Regions from separate parts of the Erwinia sp. AK-PDG3-5 genome, predicted to be linked through region 1. Evidence: predicted binding sites of a transcription regulator. Region 1 holds the regulator's gene; the other holds the start of a gene.

Region 1 (3,127 bases):
GTAGAGGATATCGTCGGCCAGTTCACGTAGCCTGGCGGCGATGGTCTGCGCATTCCAGCGGATCACCGCTTCGGCATGGCTTTGCTCCACCAGCTTTTGCACTTCTTCCGGCTGATGCAGGCTGACGGAGATGTGCTCCTGCAAATCAAGCGCGATTTGAAACGCGCGGGTCAGCCGCTTGTGGTGATTGTTGTTGGTGGCTGACAGCATATGCATCTGCTGATAGCAGGTGGTGATCAGGTCGACCGCTTTTTGCTGGCGCGCCAGCAGCGGAGGCAGGGCTTTCTCCGGATCGGTGAGTTTGGTCAGCAGGGTGTATTTCGCTTCGCAGTAACCCGCCAGCTCGCGATAGAGCAGGCTTAAGGTTTCCCGCAGCGGCTGCTCTTTCCACAGCCAGAACCAGACCCAGTTGAACACGCCGTACCAGATGGTGCCGAGCACGTAGAGCATCGGCGGTTCCCACACCGGCATGCGTCCTGCCAGGCTAAGGGTGAAGATTGCGGCTATCAGCGAGCCGGGCAGCAGGCGACCATGCAGCGGGCTGATTTCGCCGGTGACGCCCAGCAGCATCGCCATCGAAAACAGGATCACGGGCAGGGGAACGTGGTGACCGGCAAGGTACTGGATCAGGAAACTGCTGAAGGCGAACAGGATTCCGCCAACGATCAGGCGTTTGAAAAAGCGCTTATGAGGAGTATCAAGGCCAGCGAGGTTGCAACAGGCAGGGACTAAGGAAAACAGCAACCCTTTTTGCAAGTCGCCCAGCAGCCATCCCATCGCTACCGGTAAACAGAGCACCAGCGTCTGGCGCAATGCGTAGTTGATCTCCGGGTGATAAATCAGTCGACGCCACATCACTCCACACCAAATAAAAAGGCGCAACACCAGGTGTTGCGCCGTGGATCAGAGCCGATTAGCGCGTGCCGTAGACAACGATAGTTTTACCGTGTGCCGAGATCAGGTTCTGATCTTCCAGCATCTTCAAAATGCGTCCCACTGTTTCACGAGAACAGCCAACGATTTGCCCAATTTCCTGGCGGGTGATCTTGATCTGCATCCCATCCGGGTGCGTCATGGCGTCCGGTTGTTTTGCCAGGTTCAGCAAGGTCTGCGCGATGCGACCCGTCACATCGAGGAAAGCTAAATTGCCCACTTTCTCAGAAGTGACCTGCAAGCGATTCGCCATCTGTGCAGACAGGCGCATCAGAATGTCAGGGTTAACCTGGATCAGCTGACGGAATTTTTTGTAGGAGATTTCAGCCACTTCACAGGCTGTCTTCGCGCGTACCCACGCGCTGCGCTCCTGACCTTCTTCAAACAGGCCAAGCTCGCCAATAAAGTCGCCCTGATTGAGGTAAGACAGGATCATCTCTTTGCCTTCTTCATCCTTGATAAGCACCGCTACTGAACCTTTGACGATGTAGTAGAGGGTTTCTGCCTTTTCACCCTGATGAATCAGCGTGCTCTTGGATGGATACTTATGAATATGGCAATGAGACAGGAACCATTCAAGTGTCGGGTCTGTTTGCGGTTTGCCGAGAACCATTCGCTGTTATCCTCTGTTGTAATCGTGCCTAAATACAGGGGCAGAGTTCCCTGCCAGGCGTTGAAATAGTCAAGCGTTTCCCATCAGGAAATTTATTCGGGCCTCTGTTAAAAGCCTGGCTCGTTATGCGATTCGTTTCGTCGTGCCTGTAGAGTACTGACGAAAATATTACAGCTTTGTTTGTAGCACAGCTTTCAACGAGTGTCTTGTGTTGTCTCGCTTCAGCATAGTGCGAAAATTGCCGCATTGCCGTTTTTCTGGCTAAAGCGTAATCTGGCGATAACTGAATGAATTAGAGGAAATTGTTATGCAGGCTCGAGTCAAGTGGGTTGAAGGGTTAACGTTTTTGGGAGAATCCTCATCCGGGCATCAGGTTCTGATGGACGGAAATGCGGGCGATAAAGCCCCGAGCCCGATGGAGATGGTGTTGATGGCCGCGGGCGGATGCAGCGCAATCGACGTGGTTTCCATTCTGCAGAAGGGCCGCCACGACGTAAAGGATTGCGAAGTGAAGCTCAGCTCCGAACGCCGTGAAGAGGCCCCACGCCTGTTCACCCACATCAATCTGCACTTTATCGTCACCGGCGTGGCGTTAGGCGATAAAGCGGTGTCGCGTGCCGTTGATCTCTCCGCTGAGAAATATTGCTCGGTCGCACTGATGCTGGGCAAAGGCGTGGAAATCACCCACAGCTATGAAGTGATTGAGTTACCGGCGTAAGTCATCCCATCGCCGCCTTAAGCCCCGTTCCCGCGGGGCTTACTCTATTTTCTTACCCTGGATCAGACGTTTCACCAGCGGCCCCATAATCAACTCCATCGCCAGTCCCATCTTGCCGCCCGGCACCACCAGCGTATTAATGTGCGAGATAAACGATCCCTGCAGCATCGACAGCAAATACGGGAAGTCGATATCTTCCAGCGCCTGGAAATGGATCACCACAAAGCTTTCATCCAGCGACGGGATACCGCGCGCCGCGAACGGGTTAGAGGTATCTACGGTCGGCACACGCTGGAAGTTAATGTGCGTGCGGGAGAACTGCGGCGTAATAAAGTTGATGTAATCCTCCATGGATCGCACCACCGAATCCATCACCGCTTCGCGTGAGTGGCCGCGTTCGCTGGTATCGCGCACCAGTTTCTGGATCCACTCCAGGTTAACGATCGGCACTACGCCAACCAGCAAATCAACCTGCTGGGAGACATTGTTCTGCGGCGTCACCACGCCGCCATGCAGCCCTTCATAAAACAGCACGTCTGTCGGTTCCGGCAGGGATTGCCACGGCGTAAAGGTTCCCGGAACCTGATTCCAGGGTACCGCTTCATCATAGGTGTGCAGATATTTGCGGGATTTGCCGCTGCCTGAACGACCATATTCCGCGAAGGTCTGTTCGAGCAGGGCGAAGTCATTGGCTTCCGGGCCGAAATAGCTGATATGGCGGCCCATATCGCGCGCCTTACGGATCGCCATATCCATTTCAGGACGGGTATAACGGTGAAAGCTGTCGCCTTCGACTTCGGCGGCATGCAGATTCAGCTGCTGGAAGATTTTTCTGAAGGCCAGGCTGGTGGTGGTGGTTCCCG
Region 2 (3,127 bases), 2.1 Mb from region 1:
GGGTGGCCTGCCGGAAAACTCCCGCCATGCGTTGATTGGTCAGGCCGATAAGGCGCTGTACCAGGCGAAAATGTCCGGTAAAAACCGGGTTGAGATGGGATAATGGCACGCAACCCAATAAAAAAGGGACCCGAAGGTCCCCTTGTTGCGTTCTGTCAGTTCTGAGTCGAAATCAGTTGATGCCCTGACTGCGCAGATAGTCTTCATAATTACCGGTGAAGTCGTTGAATTTGCCCGGCGTCATTTCGATCACGCGGGTTGCCAGCGAGCTAACGAATTCACGGTCATGGGAAACGAACACCAGCGTGCCTTCATACATCTCCAGCGCCATGTTGATCGCTTCGATGGATTCCATATCCAGGTGGTTGGTCGGTTCATCCATGATCAGCACGTTTGGTTTTTCCATCATCAGCTTACCAAACAGCATGCGGCCTTTCTCACCACCGGAAAGCACTTTAGCGGGCTTTTTAATGTCGTCCTGGCTGAACAGCAGACGACCCAGGATGCCTCGCACAGCCTGCTCGTCATCGCTTTCCTGCTTCCACTGGCTCATCCAGTCGAACACGTTCAGATCGTTGGCGAAGTCGTGAGCATGATCCTGCGCGTAATAGCCGATACGGGCGTTCTCAGACCATTTCACTTCACCGTTATCCGGCTGCAATTCACCGACCAGCGTTTTCAGCAGCGTGGTTTTACCGATACCGTTCGGGCCCAGGATCGCCAGCTTCTCGCCGACTTCCAGCAGCAGGTTGACGTTCTTGAATAGCGGCCCCTGATCGAATCCCTTGGTCAGTGACTCAAGCTGCAACGCATTACGGAACAGCTTCTTGTCCTGATCAAAACGAATGAACAGGTTCTGACGGCTGGAGGCCTTAACTTCATCCAGTTTGATCTTGTCGATCTGCTTGGCACGGGACGTCGCCTGACGGGACTTCGAGGCGTTGGCGCTGAAGCGGCTGACGAAAGACTGCAGTTCGTTGATCTGCGCTTTCTTCTTGGCGTTCTCAGACAGCAGACGCTCGCGTGACTGCGTTGCCGCGGTCATGTACTCATCATAGTTGCCCGGATAAACGCGCAGCTCGCCGTAATCCAGATCGGCCATATGGGTGCAGACCATGTTCAGGAAGTGACGGTCGTGCGAAATGATGATCATCGTGCTGTTACGTTCGTTCAGCACCTGCTCCAGCCAGCGAATGGTATCGATGTCCAGGTTGTTCGTCGGCTCGTCGAGCAGCAGAATTTCCGGATTGGAGAACAGGGCCTGCGCCAGCAACACACGCAGCTTCCAGCCGGGTGCCACTTCGCTCATCGGGCCGTAATGCTGCTCCAGCGGAATACCCACGCCTAACAGCAGTTCGCCAGCGCGGGCTTCTGCGGTGTAACCGTCCATTTCGCCATATTTGACTTCAAGATCGGCCACTTTATAGCCGTCTTCTTCGGTCATTTCTGGCAACGCATAAATGCGGTCGCGCTCTTCTTTCACTGCCCACAGCTCGCCGTGGCCCATGATCACCGTATCCAGCACGGAAAACTCTTCGAAGGCGAACTGATCCTGGCGCAGCTTACCGATGCGTTCGTTAGGATCGAGCGATACGTTGCCGGCAGAAGGAACCAAATCCCCACCGAGGATTTTCATAAAGGTGGACTTGCCGCTACCGTTGGCACCGATCAGGCCATAGCGGTTGCCGCCGCCAAATTTGACAGAGATGTTTTCGAACAGCGGCTTACTGCCAAACTGCATGGTGACGTTGCTGGAAACTAGCACAGGATTGCCTTTCGTTTGCGATGTGAGTATGTGAACCAGCGCGCATTATGCCAAAAAAAAGGGGCGGCGAATACACCGCCACCCTTTCCACTGTCTTTAGTTCAGTTTAATGGCTTTCAGCTCGCCATGAACACGCCTGTAAACTTCCGCGTTGAGACATGAAGGTCAGTTAATCGGCTTGTCGGCGCTCTCAGCCGGGCCAAATACCGAATAGTCCGGCATCTTCACGTTCTGGTAAAGCTCCCAGCCGCCGCCTAGCGCCTTATACAACGCAACCAGATCCAGGCTGCTCTGCACGCGGGCCTGTGCGGCCTGCTGCTTGGCCTGCGCCAGCTGACGCTGCGCATCCAACGCATCAATAAAGGTGGAAAGCCCCTGTTTATAGCTGTCGCTGGCAAGGTCGAAGGCGTTCTGCATCGCCTCGACGGTTTGATCCAGCCCTTCCACCTGCTGCTGATCGGTACGGTAGCTGACCAGCGCATTCTCCACGTCCTGAAGCGCCGTCAGCACCGTCTGCCGGTAGCCCAGTGCGGCACTGGCCTGATCCGCTCGGGCCAGCTTCACGCTGGAAATCAATCTGCCGCCCTGGAAAATCGGAATCGATACCGACGGCCCGAAGCTGTAGAAATTGCTGCTCCAGTTATCCAGATAGCTGATATCCGAGTTACGCATGCCAAACTGCCCGGTCAGTGACAAATCCGGGAACAGCTGCGCCACCGAGACGCCGATATTGGCGGTGGCGGCGTGCAGCTTCGCTTCCGCCTGGCGCACGTCGGGTCGCCTTCTGGCCAGCGTCGACGGCAAACCGACCGGCACCACTTTCGGCAGCGGCGGCAAAGGCTTACTGGCGATCAGTTCTGCGTCGAGGGCGCCCGGCGGCTTACCGATCAGCACCGCCAGCCCGTTCAGGGCCTGATGGACCTGCGATTCGTATTGCGGGAGCTGGGCTCGCAGCGAATTCAACTGCGCGCGGGCATTTTCCACGTCCATTTGCGGCGCCAGGCCATTACGCTGCTGACTTTGCGTCAGCTCAAACGTCTGCTGAGCGACATCGATCTGCGTTTGCAAGGTCTGGCTGACGGACTGCGCGCCACGCAGCTGCAAATAGGTTCTCGCCACTTCGGCTTCCAGCGACACCAGCGCATCGTTGCGGCTTTCGACCGACTCCTGCTGCTGGGCATCGGCCATTTCGACCTGGCGACGGACTTTGCCCCACAGATCCAGCTCCCAGGAGGCATCAAAACTGCCCTGATACAGCGCCACCGGCTTGGTCAGGCCATTCAACGCCGAGCTGACCTGCGGATCAACATTATCGGCCTGATCGTAAACGCCATTGGATTCGAGCTCGCCCTTCAGGCCCAG

What was found. The regulator CRP, encoded in region 1, controls carbon source genes, mostly activating them, when cyclic AMP is high. The targets are predictions, from matches to a motif close to ATGTGANNNNNNTCACAT.
Region 2: a site for CRP is predicted at 1,794-1,811, ahead of AC1UKS_RS14525 (ABC-F family ATPase). Genes of this name have one in related genera too.

What each region holds. Positions count from the first base shown of each region.
Region 1 covers NZ_CM165967.1:445,888-449,014, forward strand. Annotated here, with positions in the region: gene AC1UKS_RS01950 (YccS/YhfK family putative transporter) at 1-855, opposite strand, end outside; gene crp (cAMP-activated global transcriptional regulator CRP) at 914-1,546, opposite strand; gene AC1UKS_RS01960 (OsmC family protein) at 1,854-2,264, shown strand; gene AC1UKS_RS01965 (phosphoribulokinase) at 2,304-3,127, opposite strand, start outside.
Region 2 covers NZ_CM165967.1:3,140,832-3,143,958, forward strand. Annotated here, with positions in the region: gene AC1UKS_RS14520 (GGDEF domain-containing protein) at 1-103, shown strand, start outside; gene AC1UKS_RS14525 (ABC-F family ATPase) at 173-1,765, opposite strand; gene AC1UKS_RS14530 (efflux transporter outer membrane subunit) at 1,931-3,127, opposite strand, start outside.